DNA from 3 places in the Monashia sp. HAY1-11D genome. Region 2 is predicted to be linked to each of the others. Evidence: predicted binding sites of a transcription regulator. Region 2 holds the regulator's gene; each other region holds the start of a gene.

Region 1 (6,220 bases), 2.2 Mb from region 2:
GACGACGACGGCGCTCGCCGAGACCACCGTCGACGTCCTCGCGGTCCAGGAGACCGTCTACGACGACGACGGCAACATCGACGAGTCGGTGTCGCACGAGCAGCGCCTGCCGCTCATCACCTTCATCGACCCCGTCCTCTACCAGTGGAGCCAGGTGCGCCTGCAGGGCAGCTTCGTCGCCAGCGAGCTGTCGGCCGGGGCATCGAGCACCTCGACGACCACGACCGACAGCGACGGGTCGAGCCAGGGCGGCCTGTTCGTCATCCTCGGCGGCGGTCGCACGTACCTCGACTACGACCGCACGACGACGACGGGCACGAGCGAGGTGACCTCCGACGTCTCCCGCGGCCGGATCCGCATGTACTCGGAGCTGACCCCGCGGCACGACATCGGGGTGCCGAAGCCGCGCCAGGCGGTCCAAGGGCCACGCCTGGCGGTCAGTGCCGGCGAGATCATCGACATCCCCGCGGCAGGCGGCACGCCGGCCCAGCGGACGATGCAGGTGACGGTCGAGTACTTCCGCCGTGACAGCACGCCGATCGCGGGCAAGACCATCTCGATCGAGACCTCCGGCGTGCCGTTCGAGTACGTCGGCGGCGTCGACCAGACCGACGCGGACGGCACCGTGCAGATCCTGCTGCGGCGGACCTTCCTCGACGAGACGGCGGACCGCTCCCCGGTCGAGTCGATTGTCTCGGCGCGCATCGGCATCGTCTCCAACGACACGACCGTCGTCTTCTGACGGCCGCGACCGCCATGGGCAGCAGCAGCCCGGCCGCGGAGCTCGGCGACCTCGTCGCCGGGCTCCTCGGCGCGGTCGTCGACGCGCAGGCGACGATCGACGCCGATGCGCAGGCCCGCACCGGCGCGTGGCTCAACGACCCTCCCGGGGACGTGCCGGTGCCACCGCCGCTCTGGTTCACCGTCGGTTCGACGGCCCTCGAGGTGCAGCTGGCGGCGCGGGTCTTCGCGACGGTGCCGGGGCGGCCGAGCCTGCTCGTGCGCACCGCGAACCCGGTCGACGCGGCGCTCCTGGGCTACGAGGCCGCGACGCAGATGCGGCTCCGGGTCGTCATGGACGCCCGGCCGCGCAGCGTTCTCCCGCCCGGCCCGCCCGTCGCCCCGCCCACCGACCCGGCCGACCCGGCCGACCCCGACCCCACCCGGCCGCGCAGCGCTCTCCCGGCCGACCCCGATCCCACCCACTGAACGCTCCGACCCCTGGAGGACGATCCCCGTGACCGACATGACCGACCACGGCACGCTGCGACCCGGCACGGCGACCCACGTCGGCACCGCGACCACCGGCCCGCTGTCCGGATCGCCCTCCGGATCGCTGTCCGGGTCGCTGTCCGGGTCGGTGCTCGTCGGTGCCGTCCTGCGCCCGAGCACCACGGTCATCCGCAACGACGGCGTCCTCGGCATCTTCCGGCCGGTCGACTCCATCGAGGACGACAGCGACCGCAAGCTCGTCGAGGACCTCGCCGCCGAGGTCGCCCGGCTGCAGAAGGAGAACGACGCCCTGCGCGCGCAGGTCGCGTCCCTGCAGGGCGAGGGCCGCCACTACGACGAGCTCGGCACCGCGATCGCCAACGCCACCGACCAGCTGCAGCGCCAGCTCTCCGAGTCCTCCAACGGCGTCACCCGCTTCGCGCTGCGCGAGGTGCAGCTCGACACCAGGGTGAGCCTCGACCTCGACGAGCTCGGCAACCTGCGCTACCGCTTCCCGACGCCGGGGGCCCCGGAGGACGCGTCGGTCGGGCGGCTCGCCATGACCATCGTGCCGATCCCCGTCGAGAACGCCGAGGCGGCGTCACTGCTGCGCCCGTCGGTGCCGCTCGAGACTCTGCCGTCCGTCGACGCGGCGGGCCGCAAGGCGCTCGCCGCCGCGGGGCTCTTCCGCGCCGGCGACCTCGTCAGCGTCGGCTCGCGCGCCCGCGTCGCGACCGAGCTGCAGCGCCGCCTCGGCGTCGACCGGGCGACGCTGCGTACCTGGGTCAGCGAGGCCGAGCTCGTGACGCTGCCGGGCGCCACGGGCAGGCACGTGACCGTGCTGCGTGCGGCCGGTTTCGACTCGCTCGCGGCCGTCGGTGCCGCGTCGGTCGAGGACCTCGTGGCGCGTTTCGACGAGGCCGCCGGTTCCGTGCCGGGCGCCACGCCGCTCGACGCCGAGCTCGCCGCGCAGTGGGTGGCCGCGGCCGCCGCGTCCCGACGCGGATAGACGCGTCGGCCGGCCGGTCACCGGGTACGGGGTCGACATGAGCGACGACACCGGCTACGACGCCGAGCAGGACCAGGACTCCGAGCCCACGATGACGGCCCCCGAGGAGGGCCGCCCAGACGGCTTGGACGCGCTGCATCCCGACCAGGGGCAGTCCACGTCAGCCGTGCCCGACGAGGATCGCGAGGCCGGCGGCCAGCCGCCGGAGGACACGGACGCGGAGGTGCTCGAGGCCCAGCAGGAGGAGAGCCCCGCCGACGAATGACCGCCGACGAGTGACCGCGGCGGACTCACCACGGCCGAGCCACCGGATCCGAGGTCACCGCCGCGTGACCGGCGTGGCCGACCGGGGCGCGGCGGTGGGTCCTAGGTACGCAGAGGGTGACGGCGCGGCGGGGTGAAGTCGACGAGGCCGAGGTGCAGGACGCCGCCCGTGGGCGCGGCGTAGCGGCGACCGAGCCGTGGACGTGGCCGGCCCGGCGGTGCACCGCAGTCCGGTCGCGCACCGGGTCGGACCGACGGCCCGGTCGAGAGGACCGGACGAGCCTGACCACCTGAACCGGTCGGCTCGGCCCGGCTCCCGGTATGGGAGGTGCGGCGCATCGGGCCGATGGGGCGCCCGAGCCGCGTCGTGAACTCCAGGTCCTCGGGGGCAGCAGGGTCGCCCACGACGGTGAACTCGCCGCGGTGGTGCGCGTCGTGGTGGAAGGGGCACAGCGACAGGAGGTTCGCCAGGTCGGTGGCACCGCCGTCGCGCCAGTGGACCAGGTGGTGGACCTCGACGAAGGCGGTCGCGCCGCAGCCCGGAAAGCGGCAGCCGCGGTCACGGTCGTCCACGAGGACCTTGGTGCGGTGGGGCACCACCCGCTGACTGCGCCCGACGTTGATGGGGCGGCCCTCGGTCGTCCACACCGGTGTCAGGTTGCCGTCGCACGTGAGCCCGTCCACGACGCCTCGGGGCAGGCGCGGCGTGCCGGTGAGCCAACCCCCGTCGGTGTCGAGGAAGACGTGGACGCGGTAGCGCGAGCGTCGCCCCGGCGTCGCGCCACCTTCCAGTGACCGCTCGGCCATGAGGGTGAGCGCGTCGGCCCACGTGACGCCGGGGTGTCCACCGGCGGCCTCGTCGACGAGGAGAGCCGGAGTGCTGTCCTCGCTCGACCCGGCGGTGTGGAAGAGATGGTCTCGGGCCTCGCGCAGCGCTGCCTCGACGAGGGCCCCGATCTCCGGTGGGGCGTCGTAGCGCAGCCGGAACCGGCCCTCTTCATCGGTGCCCATGGACAGCGACGGCGGCGCGACCGGTGCCCGACGGGACTCGGCCTGCTCGGAGGGCTGGATCTCGCCCTCGGTGTCGAACGTCTCCGGCTCGAGCGTGAAGTCGTAGCGGCTGACGGTGCGGTGCAGCGGGGTGACCGTCGCGTGCGTGGCGAACTCCGCAACCGTCGCGTCGAACTCGGGCGGGGTGTGCCGCGCCACCACGGCCGCCTGGTCGAGCGAGAGCCGACCGTCGTGCAGGGCAGCCGAGGTCAGTGGCAGCTCGCCGGCCCGGCGCGCGATCAGCACGATCGCCCGCGCCTGGCCGCGCGAGAGGCCCGCCCGCACCATGAGCCAGTGCTCGGGCGAGCGGATGCTGGAGGCCTGCCAGGACCCCTCGGTCAGGGCGTGCTCGACGAGCCGGACGAGGCGCCCGTGCGCGTCGTGGAGGTCGGCGGCGAGGGCCGCGACGAGCTCCCAGCCCGCCTCGATCGCCGCCGTCGCCATGCCCCAATCGTCCAAGTGTTCGAAGCGGCGGCCCAGACTTCTCCACAGCGATGAGGTCGCGCGCGACGCGGCGCCGTCGACCTGACGACGGTCCCAGCACCCGTTGCCTCAGTAGCTTCTCGTGGCGATGGCGTCGACGGACGGCGTCACGGATGACGACCACGATCACCCGATGCGTCGTGGGGCCGAACGTGCCCGGGCCTCCGCGGGCCGGTGATGGTCGTCGTCCGGAACGACGGGACGGCTGCCGAGGCCCCGGCCGTCAGGTCCGGTTCGTCCGCGCGAGGCCGCTACCGTCGGAGCCATGACGGCACCCGACAGCGTCGTCCGGCTCGTCCGGTCGACCGCGCTCACCGACACCGCGCCCTACGCGTACGCGTCGACGACGAACGGGCCCGCTCGCCTCGTCTTCACGGCAGGGGCCTGTCCCCTCGACGCCGACGGGGCCACGGTGGCGCCCGGCGACATCGCGGCCCAGGCACGGCAGTGCATCGACAACCTCGTCACAGCCCTCGCCGAGTCCGGCGCCCGTCTGGTCGACGTCGTCTACACGCGTGTCCTCGTGGCGACGACTGTGCGCGAGGACCTCGTCACCGCCTGGACGGTCGTCCACGACGCGTTCGGCGAGCACGAGGTGCCGAGCACCCTGCACGGCGTCACCGTGCTCGGCTACGCCGACCAGCTCGTCGAGATCGAGGCCGTGGCCGCCCTTCCCGGCGCCTGACTCGGCGTCCGACGCCCGTGGGCGGGCTCAGACGGGCGGGTCGGGCTCGTGGGTGGTGACGATGTCGTTGGCGGCGGCCCATGCCGTGATGTCGCGCTTCTCGATCGCGGTCGCCATGAGGTCGGGGAAGCGGTCGGGGGTGCACGCGAACGCCGGGACGCCGACGGCCGCCAGCGCGGCCGCGTGCTCCGCGTCGTAGCTCGGGCTGCCCGAGTCGCTGAGCGCGAGCAGGGCGACCATCGTCGCACCGGAGGCGACGACCGAGGACGCCCGCCGCACCATCTCCTCGGCGATGCCGCCCTCGTAGAGGTCGCTGATGAGCACGAGGATCGTGTCGGCGGGCTGCTCGATGAGCGACTCGCAGTACGCCAGGGCCCGGTTGATGTCGGTGCCGCCACCGAGCTGCACGCCGAAGAGGACGTCGACGGGGTCGTCGAGCTCGTCGGTCAGGTCGACGACCTGGGTGTCGAAGACGACGAGCCTCGTCTCGACCGACCGCAGCGAGGCGAGCACCGCCCCGAAGACGCTCGCGTACACGACCGACTCGGCCATCGACCCGGACTGGTCGATGCAGAGGATGACCTGGCGCTCGACGCGGTGGGCCCGGCGCGCGTACCCGACGAGCCGCTCGGGCACGACGGTCCGCAGGTCGGGCTGGTAGTGCCGCAGGTTGGCCGCGATGGTGCGGTTCCAGTCGATGTCGGAGTGCCGCGGGCGGCGGGTGCGGGCCGCGCGGTTCAGCGCCCCGGTGACGGCCTCGACGGTCCGCTGCCTCAGCCGCTCCTCGAGCTGGTCGGTGACGGTGCGCACGACGCCCCGGGCGGTGGCGCGGGACCGCTCGGGGATGACGCGACCCAGGCCGACGAGCGTCGAGACGAGGTTGACGTCGGGCTGGACGGCCTCCATGAGCTTCCGGCTCGAGGAGCAGCTGGGTCAGGCCGAGCCGGTCCATCGCGTCGGCCTGCATGACCTGCACGACCGAGGACGGGAAGTAGCCCCGGATGTCGCCGAGCCACCGCGCCACCCGGGGCGCGGACGCGCCGAGCCCGCCCTTGCGCTGCCCGTCGTACAGCTCGCGCAGCGCCTCGTCGCGCTTGACGTCGTCCGCGTCGAGCGACGCCGCGTCGCCGATGCCGTCGGCCTCCTCGCCACCGAGGACGAGACGCCAGCGGGTCAGCCGGTCGCGACGCGTCGGGGTGACGCTGCCGGTCGCCGGAGCGCCGGCCTCCGGCGTCGGGTCGTCGTCGCTCATCGCGGGCCCCCCACGGTCTCGAGCCCGAGCAGGCGGGCGACGGTGGCGACGGCCGGCGCCGCACGCTCGAGGTCGACGGATGCCGGGGCGTCCTCCGCATCGGCGCGGCCGCCCGTGCCGAGCGCGGTCAGGTGCCGGCCGATGAGCCGGCGTTCGGCCTGCTCGTACCGCGAGAACGTCCGTCGGACGAGGGGCAGCAGGTCCTCGAAGACGGCGTCGGGCACGCCGGCGAGCCAGTCGTCGATGAGGGCGAGGAGCGTGTCGT
Region 2 (6,220 bases):
TGTCACACAACCGTGCACCCCTAGATCTAGGGGTGGTCCATGACGCCGACTCCCCTATCTACCGATGGGGAGACGAACGAGAGGCGGTGGAGGCATTGCCGGCACGGAGACGCAGCCGCGCTCGACCGGGGTCTGGCGCACGGTGAGGTCGCGCCGACCGACCGCGACCGCCACGAGGTTGTCGGCGCTGACGCTCCCGGCCCGCAGGTAGTCGGAGTGGCCGGTCGAGGTCCGTGCGGGCTCGTCGGCCCCCGCCCCGATGGCGCGCCAGGCGTTGCATGCCCTGGTCGGGTCCTTGAGCGACGTCGTCGACAGCGAGACGGCACCCCGGACGGTGTCCGGGCGCTGCCCGTGCAGCGGCCAGCCCGGCCGCGCGACGAGGTCATGAGCGGCGGACAGGACGTTGAACGACCCCGGCTTGAGGCCGGTCCGTTCGATGCGGTCGAAAGGGACGCCCGGCGACCCGAAGACGGCGACGTCATCCACCGAGCTCGTCAGCAGGAGGGCGTGACCGGCGAGCACCGAGCCGTACGAGTGCGCCCACACGGTCTGGTGCACGCGCCGGTCCCGTGCCGCCCCGACCCCGGTGACGAACGCCGCGAGCTCGTCCGCGTTGTCCCGGGCCAGCTTCGGGTTGAGCACGCTGCGATCGATGCTGGTCAGCACCTCGTCGGCCTGGGGAGCCTCGTACCCCATCCAGGTGACTATCGCGACGTCCGTACCATTCGCCTCGGTGAGGGCCTGACGGCGGAGCGGCGCGAAGAGGTCGTCATAGCGCTCGAGGTCGCCCCGGGCCGTCGTCCCCATGCCCCCGACGAAGGTGACGACGTGCTCCGCCCGGTCCACGTCGCCCTGCGCGAGGACCACCTTGACGTCGGCGCCGGTGGCATCGACGAGCACGAGCCGGCGAGCCACCCCGTCCCGACGCCCGATCACGGCGCGGATCGCCCGCAGGTCCTCGACACGGTCGCGAGTCCGGGCCACGGCGCCCGCCGTCCGCCGGCTCCGCGGGTCGCGGCGGGCAGCCTCGTAGGCGCTCGACGCCGCTCGTTCTGCCTCCGCGAGGAGGACGAGGTTCGCCTCGTGCCGCGCTACGGCCGGGATGCCGTCACGCGCACCGACCCACTGCGGGTGCTCGTGGACGACGGCGTTGCGCTCCGCCTCGGTGAGGCAGCGCCACCAGGCGGCGGACGCGTAGGCGCCGGACGCGTCGTGGACGACGACCGGAGGCACCGGCACGGGCGGGGTGCTCCTCGCGGCTAGAAGATCCATCGCGGACCGACCACCGCGCGCGCCGGAGAGGAGGTCCGCCGCGAGGCCGGCATCGACGTCTGTCGCGATGCGCACGGCCTGACGGAGGTAGGTGTGGACCTCCTCGCGCAGCAGCTCGTCGCGTCGAGCGCGGTGGGCCTCGAGGACCGGGTCGAGACCGGTCGCGCGCACGGGCAGGAACAGCGTGCCGTCGTGTCCGAGCCAGGCGCGGTCGGAGGCCGCGCGCTCGTCGGCCCGGGCGAGCAGGTCCTGGGCGGCCTGGAGGCGGGTGGCGCCGTCCTGCAAGGCGGTGGACGACGCCGCCAGGCACGCCGCGAGGCGGGCGAGGCCGGCGACGAGGGTCACCTGCCGTTCGGCGGCCGCGCTCGACGCCGGTCCCGACCACGTCGAGCCCCGGCGATGCAGCAGGTCCGCGACGACGGCCTGGACCTCGAGGCGGCTCTGCGTGAGACGGCGGGCGGCGAGCTCGAGGGCACCGGGACGAGCCGTCCGCACGCGAGCGACGTCGAACGTCGTCACGGCGCACCGTCACCGGACGGGTTCGTGAACGCCCGGGCGGCGGCATGCTCGACCGCGGAGTAGAGCCTCGAGGCCTCCTGGAGGGCCGACCCGAGGCCGAGCAGCTCCACACGGGCCTCACGAAGACGTTCTCGCCAGGCGAGCGAGATCCGGGAGACGGATGCGGCGAGCATGCCGCCGGCGAGCGCCACCCCGACCGGCTCGACCGCGAGGTCCGGCCTCACCACGGTCAGGCGCGCGAGCGCCCAGTCTGCCGTCGCGGCGGCGTCGTCGACCGTGCCCGTGTCCACCTCGTACCGCATGCGCGCTCCCCTTCCCGAGATCCCCACGGTAGGAAGGACATCGCTCGCGGGCAGAGGTGCATCCACAGGCCCGGGGACCGGCGCCCAGCGTCCATGCCTCATCCACAGGGCGGCCGAAGCCGGACACAGCAGGACGCCGCACCCGAAGGGGTGCGGCGTCCGGGCCACCAGACGGGGTCGAAGCGCCTGGAGGGCCAGCCGCTGAAGGTGGAGCCAACGCGGCGGTCGGGGGACGTGCCGGGAGGCGGCACGAACGGCGACGTCAGGGAGCCGGGATGACGAGCCGCTGGCCCGTGTGGATCATCGACGTCGAGAGGGAGTTGGCCAGCTGCAGCTCGACGACCCCCTCGCGCACCGGAAGGCCCGGGAGCTCACGAGCCGCGATGCCCGACAGGGTCTGACCTGACTCGACCGTGATCGTGCGCGGTGCACCCGTGGCCGAGGCGAGCTGACCGGCGAGGCCGATCCCGAGGGCGAGGACCACGGCGCCGACGAAGAGCGTCACGACGAGGCGGCCGAACCGCGTCAGGCGCATCCGCGGGCGGGCGGCACGGGCGGCCCGCACGGCGGCGCGTCCGGTGGGAACGAGGACGAGCTGCGGCCGCGAGACGAAGTCGGACTCCCCGACCTCCGTCTCCCGCTGCCGGCGAACGGCTTCGATGGCGACCACGCTCATGCTGACCTCCCCTTGCTGCTGACTTGCGAACATGTGTTCGATAGAACGCCTGTACGAGTTGTAGCACGTCTGGTCGATGAAGTCGAGACATGCTTCGAACAGGTGTTTGGCAACTGTGTTCGAACCCCGTACGCTTTCCTCACACCACCAACCACACCAGTCACCACTGACACTGGCCTCGCGAGCGCCGGGACCGGGGTGCCTGGGGCCGCCGACGAAGGGGACACCATGGGCGTGACCGAGCTTCCCGACCGCGACAAGGGCGATGGGCTGACGATGCGCCAGCGGCGCGTGCTCGAGGTGATCCGCAACTCCGTCGACCGACGCGGCTACCCGCCGAGCATGCGCGAGATCGGTGAGGCCGTCGGGCTCGCCAGCCCGTCGAGCGTCAGCCACCAGCTCGCCGCCCTCGAGCGCAAGGGCTACCTGCGTCGGGACCCCAACCGTCCGCGCGCCCTCGAGGTCGTCTCCCCCGACGCCGGAGACGCGACGGGGCGCCGCGGGCGCGCCGAAGCGTCCGACCAGCACGACGTCGAGACCGACTCCGGTGACACGCGCCCCGAGGCGTCGTACGTCCCCGTCCTCGGCAAGATCGCCGCCGGGGTGCCCATCACCGCCGAGGAGGTCGTCGAGGACGTCTTCCCGCTGCCCCGCCAGGTCGTCGGCGAGGGGCAGCTCTTCCTGCTCAAGGTCCAGGGCGACTCGATGGTCGACGCCGCGATCTGCGATGGCGACTGGGTGGTCGTGCGCCAGCAGCCGACTGCCGAGAACGGCGACATCGTCGCGGCGATGCTCGACAACGAGGCCACGGTGAAGACCTTCAAGCGCAAGGACGGTCACGTGTGGTTGCTGCCTCACAACGAGGCCTACGACCCGATCGACGGCGACGATGCGACGATCCTCGGAAAGGTGACCGCAGTCCTGCGTCGCGTCTGAGCAGCCCCCACCGCGGCCACATCACGGGCGCGTCGCGGATCCTCCGCGGCGCGCCGTGAGGTATCCGCACCCTGGACTCGCCACTCTGGGAGCACAGTGCCTGAGGAGGACGCCATGCCCGACCGGCCCGACCGCGACGTCGTCTTCACGTATCGCTATCTGCGGGGCGGCATGGTGGCGCTGCTGCTCATGCTGCTGCTGTCCGTCGTGCTCCAGTGGTGGTGGGGCACGAACCGGTCGTGCTGGCTGGGCTCGATCAGCGCCTACTACTTCACCCCTGCGCGCACGGTCTTCGTCGGCAGCCTCTGCGCGCTTGGCGCCGCCCTCGTCGTCTACAAGGGCCACTCGTCGGAGGAGGACGTGCTCCTCAACTTCTCCGGCTTCATGGCGTTCGTGGTCGCGATGGTGCCCACCGTCCCGGACGATCGCTGCAGCGTTGCAGGCGCGCCGAACCCGTTCGCCCTGCCCACGACGGCCATCTCCGACGCGGTCGACAACAGCGTGTGGTCCCTGGTCGCCGTGGGTCTCCTCGCCCTCGTCGTGACGGCATGGCTGCGACGCGCCGAGCTCAGGGACCCCGCACGCCGACCACCGGTGCGCACCCTGCTCGTCACCGCGGCGTGCAGTGCCGTGGTCGTGTTCGAGCTCGTGCTCTTCCTCGCGCTGCCCGACCGTTTCGTGGCCCTGAGCCACGGCATCGCCGCATCGACGATGGTGGCCGGCGTCATCGCCGTCATGGTCCTCAGCGCCTTCCGGGTCGAGGACCGACACACCTCGACCCAAGAAGCGGCGGGGTACAAGAGGTGGTACCTCGTCATCGCCGGGACCCTGGCTGCGCTGCTGGCCCTCACGGTGCTCGCACACCTGACGCTGCACGGCTTCGACCACGTGATCCTGATCTGCGAGGTCATCATCATCGTGCTGTTCTGCGCCTACTGGATCCTCCAGACCAAGGAGCTGTGGAACCTGCGCGACAGCACGGACCTCGAGGCTCGTAGGGCCGCCGCCATCGCCGAGTGACGGCCCGGTGGTTCGCCACAGCGGGTCGTCGGACGATCAGTTGCGGACGAGGACGCTCCGCGCCTCCTTGACGGTGATCGGGGTTCCCGGCTGCGGCACGGTCACCGTGTCGGGGATCGAGATCCACGCGCCGCCGTTGATGCGGAAGTCCGCGCCGAACGTCACGTCGACCCGCGACGTGTACGTGCCCGGTCTGCGGTAGGTGTGAACGATGTCGCCGTCGGGGTAGACGCCACCGGGCGAGGTGGTCGGGCCCTCGCTCGTGCCGTCCCCGAATCGGTACACGTAGCTGACGAGCTTGGGACGGATCTCGACGCGGTACCCGAACATCGTGGCCGGGTCGACGAGGTCGATCTCGCCCGGCTCAAACCCCCTGCTGGCCCAGTCGACCTTGTAGAAGGTCTTGAGGTTGACGAGCGTCGTGTTCCCCCTCGGCTGCGTGGAGATATCTGCTTGCGACCAAGCTGTATGGTGGAAAGCATTTACGATCATTGTGACTGTCGGATATGGCCGAATGCCCGGAATCATTTCTGGAAGGCACGTAGAACCCACCAGAAACCAGCCGCCGGGCTCGGGTGCACCAGAGGACCCTCCCGGCGCCCCAGAGGGATCTGGGCGCCCATTTTGGTCGACCCATATGCGCAGGACGTCCACCAATGGACCTCTGCCTTCCTCAGCTGAGTTCTTGGCGCAGGCAGCGATGGCGAATACCTGACACTCAACACTCGAGTCGCGACCACCGACGTCGCAGTAAGAGGGCCGGAGCCGGTACTTCCAGTGCGGGTGGTTGGCGTTCACGGCTGCTTCGTACTCTGCGGCCAATTGCGACGCCACCCGTCGATCTATGTTGACCGTCGTTCCGGCTTGGCCGGTATCTCCATTCACACCAGCGAGTGCCACGGTGGCAAGCGAGACTCCGCACGCGAACGTCAAAGCGACGAGGGCGCACAGTCGCGGAAACATGCGGGTCATGACGCAATCAACTTGACTTCTGACACGCGCCAGCCAGACGTACCCCATGCGAGATAGAACATCCAGTGGCTAGGCTCACGAGGGTCAGTCAGAACAAGTTTGCCAGCCCTATCTACAACATTGCTCCGCTCCTGAAAGCCCTTGAACTCAACGCGTCTCAAATCGCCGGCGGCTGAAAGGGCCGTGACCGAGGTGATGGAGACGGGATCACGGTCATACCTTTGAGTCTTCGCTTTTAGCTGCGTTGCCGTTTCAACATAGGCGCGGCAGGCCTTCGAAGAGTGCATGTCACAAAGGGGAACGAGAAGCTCGGGGGAAGGGTAGGTCCACGCACGATTCAAGGTCTTGATTACGTGGGCAACAAAAGCTTCGGCGCCGGCCTTGTCCTTGGTCTTGGCCGCGTCGGGGAGCCCGGCCGGGAAGGTGGGGCCTGCACTGGTCGCGGCGGTCGTGGGCGCCGCTGAGGTCGTGCTCGTCGTGCTCGCCGTGGTCGACGACACCGTCGTGCTCGTCTGCACCGGGG
Region 3 (6,220 bases), 910 kb from region 2:
GGTGGCGACGCCCGGGCCGCCGCCTACGTCGAGTGCGCCGTCGGCGACCGCGTCCTCTGGGGTGTCGGCGTCGACTCCTCGATCGTCACCGCGTCCATCAAGGCCATCGTGTCGGCCGTCAACCGCGCCGAACGCGACGCCGCCGCCGCCACCTCGGTCCCCGGCGCCTGACCTGCCGAGCCCGTTCCGCGACGGCCCGGGGCCCCGTGCCCCGGGCCGGCGCCGACCCGGCGCTCCGGTAGGTTCTGGGCCCATGGACTCCGCCCTCGGCCGGACGCTGCTCCGGCTCGTCGGCGCCGGCCTGCTCGCGGTCGCCCTCGTCGGGTTGCTCGCTCCGCGCGCCGTCAACACCCCGCACCGCTGGTACGTCGTCGTGCCGGCCTGCGTCGTGCTGCTGGTGCTCGCGACGTTCGTCCGCGCGCCGCGGTGGGTCCACGGCCGATGGGTCGTCCCTGTCGTCTCCGCGGCCGGTGGGGTCGTCGCGACGCTCGTGGGGCTCGCGGGACGCTACGACTACGGCTGGGACGCCCGCGTCGCCCTCGACCTCGCGCGCGACCTGCACGCCGGTCGCCCGCTCGGCGACGCCGGCTACGACTACCTCTCGCTCTACCCCAACAACCTCCCGCTCCTCGCGATCGACCGCGGCGGCGTCGAGCTCGGCTCGCTCCTCGGGCTCGCGCCCGATGCCGTCCTGATCACCCTGAACGGGGCCTGCGTCGCAGTGACGCTGCTGGCGGTGGGTGCCATGGTGCGTCGGGCTCGTGGCGCCGCCGCTGCGGTCGCCGCCCAGCTGGGCACGCTCGTCCTCGTCGGGACGAGCCCGTGGCTCGCCGTGCCCTACACCGACTACTACGCGATGCCGTTCCTCGCGGTCGGGGTCGCGCTCGCCGGCCGCGCGCTGCTCCCCGGAGTGCGTGACGCCCCCCGCGCGTCGCCCGGCTCGCGCACCGCTCGCGCGCTGACGTGGGTGGCCGCCGCCGTCTGCTACGGGATCGCCTACGCGATCAAGACGACGCCCGCGGTCGCCGTCATCGCGACGGTGCTCACCGTCGTCGTGGCGGTGTTCGACGGCGACCACGCGCCCCGAGGCCGGGTCACCGCACTCGCCGCGAGCCTCGTCGCCGTCGGCGTCTTCCTCGGGATCGCCGTCGCCGCGCCCGGCGTGGCGGCGGCCGCCTCCGGCATCGAGACCGGTCGCATGCGCGCCGGCGTCTCACCTCCGGTCCTGTGGTGGGTGGCCAACGGCCTGAGCGAGCATGTCGCCCCGGACGGCGTCGTCAGCTACGGCACGTACTCGCGCGAGATGGTCGAGGCCATCGAGGGGCGCTCCCCGCAGCAGATGACCGACTACGCCCGCGCCTACATCGCCGACCGCTGGGCCGAGCGCGGGCCCGGGGGCACGCTCGCCTTCTACGCGGAGAAGGCGGCCTGGAACTGGGGCGACGGCATGTTCTGGGCCTGGGGGGAGGGAGCGGACTCGCTTCCCGGAAGGCTCGCCGACGCGGACGGTGTCGTCGGAGTCGTCCACTCGCTCAACGGTTTCCACGGGACCGCGTACGGGTGGCGAGTCGACCTCACCCAGGCGCTGTGGCTGGCGGTGCTGCTGGTCGGGGGCGTCGGACTGCTGCGGGCTCCCTACCGGCGCGACGTGCTGCTCGTCGCCCTCGCCGTGCTCGGCATCGCGGCGTTCACGCTGCTGTTCCAGGGACGGTCCCGCTACGTGTTCACCTTCGCACCGCTCGTCGTCGCGCTCGCCGCGATGACCCGGACGGGCGTCGGGACGCGGCGTCGCCGGCCGCGTGGTTCCGACGCCGCGTGCGCCGCGGGCTGACGCGTCCGGTCAGTCGATCGAGCCCCGCACGACCGCGTCGACCGCCGACAGGGCGTCCGGGTCGCCGGTACGCGCCAGCTCGCCGGCCATCGGCCGGTTCCACAGCCAGCAGTCGAGGTCGGCGGCGGTGCCGCACACCTGGGGCGCCGACGCTTTCGAGGCGTCCGACCCGTCCGAGAGGTCCGTGCCTGCCTCGATGGTGGGCCCGTCGGCGACGAGGAACCGCAGCAGGTCGATGTCGCGGCCCTCGTAGGTGCCGGTGACACGTACCGGGGTGACGGTCCACGTGTGCATCGTGTCGACGGTGACGACGGTGACCGGCGCCCCGAGCGGCGCGTGCTCGAGCCCCGGCTCGGGCTCGTAGCCGCGCATGATGCGAAGGGCCTCGTCGACCCCGTCGGCCGCGAGCCGGGCGTCGATCGCGGCGCGGTCCTCCGGGGCGATGCCCGCGGTGGCCTCGGCGTCGAGGCGGTGCACGAGGGCCTCGTGGGCCTGCCTGCGGCGGATGTAGCCGGCGGTGTGCTCGTCGGCCCACATCCACAGCTCGGTGTCGGGTGGGAGCTGCGAGAGCTGCTCGTGCAGCCGGCCGCTCGACGCGTCGAAGGCCTCGACGAGGGCGGCACGGTCCTCCGGTCGCGGCGGCCGCGCGTCGCCGTGCGCCTCGACCTGCTCGGCCGTCGTCAGGCGGTTCTCGGCGATCTCACCCCAGAACCACTGGACGTCGGCGAGGTGCCACAGCAGGTCGTCGGCGTCCCAGTCCGGGCACGTCGGCACGGTGGTCCCGGCCGGTACGCCGGCGAGGACCTCGCGGAAACGGGCCGACTCGGCGGCGAGGTGGTCGAGGAAGGGAAGGTCTGCACCCGATGGGGCAGAGGGCATGCGGACTCCTTGGTCGTGCGAGCGGTCAGCGGACTCCCGCGACGCGGAACTGGACGGAGATGCGGGGCCCCAGCGGCTCGGAGGTCTTCGGGACCGCATGGTCCCACGTGCGCTGGCAGGAGCCGCCCATCACCACGAGGTCACCATGGCCCAGGGGGTAGCGCAAGCTCTTCTGCGTCGTGCCGGGGATCGCACCACCGTCGCGCGGGCGCAGGGCGAGCACCCTCGGCGACCCGAGCGACAGGATCGCGACCATCGTGTCGCTGTCTCTGGAGCGCCCGATGCGGTCACCGTGCCAGGCGACGCTGTCGTGACCGTCGCGGTACAGGCACAGCCCCGCCGTGACGAACGGCTCGCCCAGCTCGCTCGCGTAGTGCGCGCTCAGTGCGTCGCGGGCCTGGTCGAGCAGGGGGTGCGGGAGGCGTTCTCCGGCCGCGTAGAACTTCGTGAGCCGCGGGACGTCCACGACGTTGTCGTACATCTGCCGCCGCTCGGCGTGCCAGGGCACGTCGTGCAGGAGGGCCGAGAACAGCGCGTCGCCCGCCGCCAGCCAGCCGGGCCGTACGTCCACCCACGCCCCGTGGGCCAGGGCGTGGCGGCGCAGGCCGGTGCCGACGTCGCGCAGCGTCATCTCGTCGGTGAGGTCGAGCAGCGACCCCTGAAGGGTGAGGTCCATGCCGCCACTGTAACGTACGAGGTCGAACACGTGTTCGAGACGACGCACGGATCTCGATGGCCGGTGCAGCGGTCCTCCCGGGCGCCGGCGCGGTGGCGTGGGAGCCTGCGGCGCGTGCGCGCGTCGTGACGCCGCCCGCGGGGGAGAATGGACCCATGCCCCTCTACCGCGACGAGGCGATCGTCCTGCGCACGCACAAGCTGGGCGAGGCCGACCGCATCATCACGATGCTGACCCGCACCCGCGGGCGCGTGCGGGCCGTCGCCAAGGGCGTCCGGCGGACGAAGTCTCGGTTCGGCTCACGTCTCGAACCGGGCATGGTCGTCGACGTCCAGTGCTACGAGGGGCGCAACCTCGACACCGTGACCCAGGTCGAGACCCTCGCGCCGTACGGCGACGCGATCGCCCGCGACTACACGGCCTACACGTGCGCGACGTCGATGCTCGAGACGGCGCTGCAGCTGACCGAGGAGCACGAGCCGCAGACCCAGCAGTACCTCCTCCTCGCCGGGGCGCTGCGCTCCCTCGCCGAGCGCACCCACGAGCCCGGCCTCGTCCTCGACGCGTACCTGCTGCGCTCCCTCGCCGTCGCCGGTTGGGCGCCGAGCTTCGTCGACTGTGCGCGCTGCGGCGCCGACGGACCGCACCGCGCCTTCAACGTCCAGGCGGGTGGGGCGGTGTGCTCCTCGTGCCGGCCGCCCGGCTCGACGGCGCCCGCGCCGGAGACGTTCGAACTGCTCGCTGCCCTGCTCTCGGGCGACTGGGACCTCGCCGACGAGAGCGACCCGCGCCACCGCCGGCAGGGCAACGGCATGGTGTCGGCGTTCCTCCAGTGGCACATCGAGCGGGGGCTACGCTCCCTACGGCTCGTCGAGCGCGCCTGAGCCCGAAGCCGATCCGTCCACCGCACCTCCCACCGACCGGAGAGCCATGCCCGCCGCCACCCCGTACGCCCGGCCCTTCCCGCACCCCTCGGGAGCCACCGCCCCGGTCATCCCGGCCGGTGCGCTGCCCGGACACGTCGCGATCGTCATGGACGGCAACGGCCGGTGGGCCAACCAGCGCGGGCTGCCGCGCACCAAGGGCCACGAGGCGGGAGAGGCGTCGCTGCTCGACGTCGTCGCGGGCGCCATCGAGGTCGGGGTCACCCACCTGTCCGCGTACGCCTTCTCGACGGAGAACTGGCGCCGGTCGCCCGAGGAGGTGCGCTTCCTCATGGGCTTCAACCGCGACGTCATCCGCCGCCGCCGCGACCAGCTGCACGAGTGGGGCGTGCGGATGCGGTGGGTCGGGCGCGCGCCGCGACTGTGGCGCTCGGTGATCAAGGAGCTCGAGGTCGCCCAGGAGCTGACGCAGCACAACACCGGGCTGACTCTCTACTTCTGCGTCAACTACGGCGGTCGCGCCGAGATCGCCGACGCCGTCCAGCGGATCGCCCACGACGTCAAGGACGGTCGCCTCCGGCCCGGCTCGGTCGACGAGAGGACGATCAAGAGGTACCTCGACGAGCCGACGATGCCCGACGTCGACCTGTTCGTGCGCTCCTCGGGTGAGCAGCGCACGAGCAACTTCCTGCTGTGGCAGTCGGCGTACGCCGAGATGGTGTTCCAGAACCGGCTGTGGCCCGACTACGACCGCCGCGATCTGTGGGCCGCCATCGAGGAGTACGTCGCCCGCGACCGACGGTACGGCGGCGCGGTCGACGCCCCCACCCCGTCCTGACGACGGCGCACCACAGGCGCGCAGCTCGGGAGCGGAGCGCCGGGTGGGGTGGGCCTCAGCGGTCGACGAGGACGACGTCGTACGTGCTCGCCGTGGGCGGGAACCCGGTGTCGAACTTCGCGTTGACGACCGCGAGCCGGTCACCGAACCGCGCGACGGTCGTCGGGATCTCGAAGCTGTCGCTCGTCACCGTGCGCAGCAGCCGTCCCGAGGACAGGTCGCCGGAGAGGCGGAACTCGGAGACCTCGTTGGAGAAGTTCTGCACGGCGTAGACGGTCCGTCCCTCGAGCAGGATGCCGTCCACGTTCGGCACGCTGACCCCGGCGATCGTCGCGCTCCGGCCGGTGACGGGATCCACGGTGATGAGCGTTCCGGAGTTGCTGTGCGCGACGACGAGCGTCCTGCCGTCGGCGGTCGCCTGGATGCCGTTGTTGTTGAAGCCCGGGAGCACGACGGCGGCCGGACCGTGCAGGTCGAGCGTCCGAGCCGCGCCGAGGGCTCCGCTCGGGCTGACCGGGACGAAGTAGAGCCTGGCCTGGGCCGAGTCGGTGAACCAGGCACCTGTCTTCGTCAACGCGACGTCGTTGATGACCGAGGTGGTGGTGCTCAGCTGGTACGTGGCGACCGAGGCGCCGGTGTCCACGTCGTACACGTAGGCCTGCCCGGTGAAACCGCCGGCGACGAAGAGCAGCCGATGCGCCAGGTCGACCCGCAGCCCGAGGGCCATCCGCCCCGCGGGCGCGTCGATGAATCTCGATGCGGTGCCGGTCCGCACGTCACCGCGGAAGATGTCGCCGGTGAACAGCTCACCGGCGTAGAACGTCGTCCCGCTGCCGCTGGCGATGCCTTCCGCGGACTGCGCGCCCGGAAGCACGATCGGCGGCGGCTCCTCGTGGGCGGCCTGGGCGGGAGCGCTCAGACCCATCAGGGCCAGCAGGCCAGCGACGGTGACCGCCACGAGGCGGTGCCTTCCGGGAACGGCCATGGGACTCTCCTTCGCACGACTCGGGTGACGCACCACCGCCGGTGGCGGTCTCGCAAGCGTCCCGCCGCGCCCGCACGGTGGGCAAGATGGCGAGTCGGGGCATACCGGGCCGGTTGGCCCGGGCCCG

The links. Region 2 encodes LexA, which represses DNA repair genes until DNA is damaged. Its sites were predicted from a motif close to TCGAACANNTGTTCGA; they were not measured.
Region 1: a site for LexA is predicted at 3,987-4,002, ahead of AC1VM9_RS09475 (HNH endonuclease signature motif containing protein). Genes of this name have one in related genera too.
Region 3: a site for LexA is predicted at 3,409-3,424, ahead of AC1VM9_RS15535 (alpha-ketoglutarate-dependent dioxygenase AlkB). Genes of this name have one in related genera too.

What each region holds. Positions count from the first base shown of each region.
Region 1 covers NZ_CP200320.1:2,038,707-2,044,926, forward strand. The annotation lists gene AC1VM9_RS09455 (hypothetical protein) at 1-742, shown strand, start outside; gene AC1VM9_RS09460 (hypothetical protein) at 757-1,209, shown strand; gene AC1VM9_RS09465 (DUF4332 domain-containing protein) at 1,247-2,221, shown strand; gene AC1VM9_RS09470 (hypothetical protein) at 2,259-2,486, shown strand; gene AC1VM9_RS09475 (HNH endonuclease signature motif containing protein) at 2,588-3,979, opposite strand; gene AC1VM9_RS09480 (RidA family protein) at 4,284-4,703, shown strand; gene AC1VM9_RS09485 (VWA domain-containing protein) at 4,731-5,609, opposite strand; gene AC1VM9_RS09490 (DUF5682 family protein) at 5,952-6,220, opposite strand, start outside.
Region 2 covers NZ_CP200320.1:4,278,205-4,284,424, forward strand. The annotation lists gene AC1VM9_RS19725 (alpha/beta hydrolase) at 55-1,791, opposite strand; gene AC1VM9_RS19730 (hypothetical protein) at 1,788-2,093, opposite strand; gene AC1VM9_RS19735 (LysM peptidoglycan-binding domain-containing protein) at 2,356-2,769, opposite strand; gene lexA (transcriptional repressor LexA) at 2,998-3,705, shown strand; gene AC1VM9_RS19745 (hypothetical protein) at 3,820-4,725, shown strand; gene AC1VM9_RS19750 (PKD domain-containing protein) at 4,762-5,217, opposite strand; gene AC1VM9_RS19755 (hypothetical protein) at 5,694-6,220, opposite strand, start outside.
Region 3 covers NZ_CP200320.1:3,364,536-3,370,755, forward strand. The annotation lists partial or broken gene leuA (2-isopropylmalate synthase) at 1-171, shown strand, start outside; gene AC1VM9_RS15525 (hypothetical protein) at 254-1,831, shown strand; gene AC1VM9_RS15530 (maleylpyruvate isomerase family mycothiol-dependent enzyme) at 1,841-2,710, opposite strand; gene AC1VM9_RS15535 (alpha-ketoglutarate-dependent dioxygenase AlkB) at 2,736-3,386, opposite strand; gene recO (DNA repair protein RecO) at 3,542-4,270, shown strand; gene AC1VM9_RS15545 (isoprenyl transferase) at 4,317-5,108, shown strand; gene AC1VM9_RS15550 (SMP-30/gluconolactonase/LRE family protein) at 5,164-6,093, opposite strand.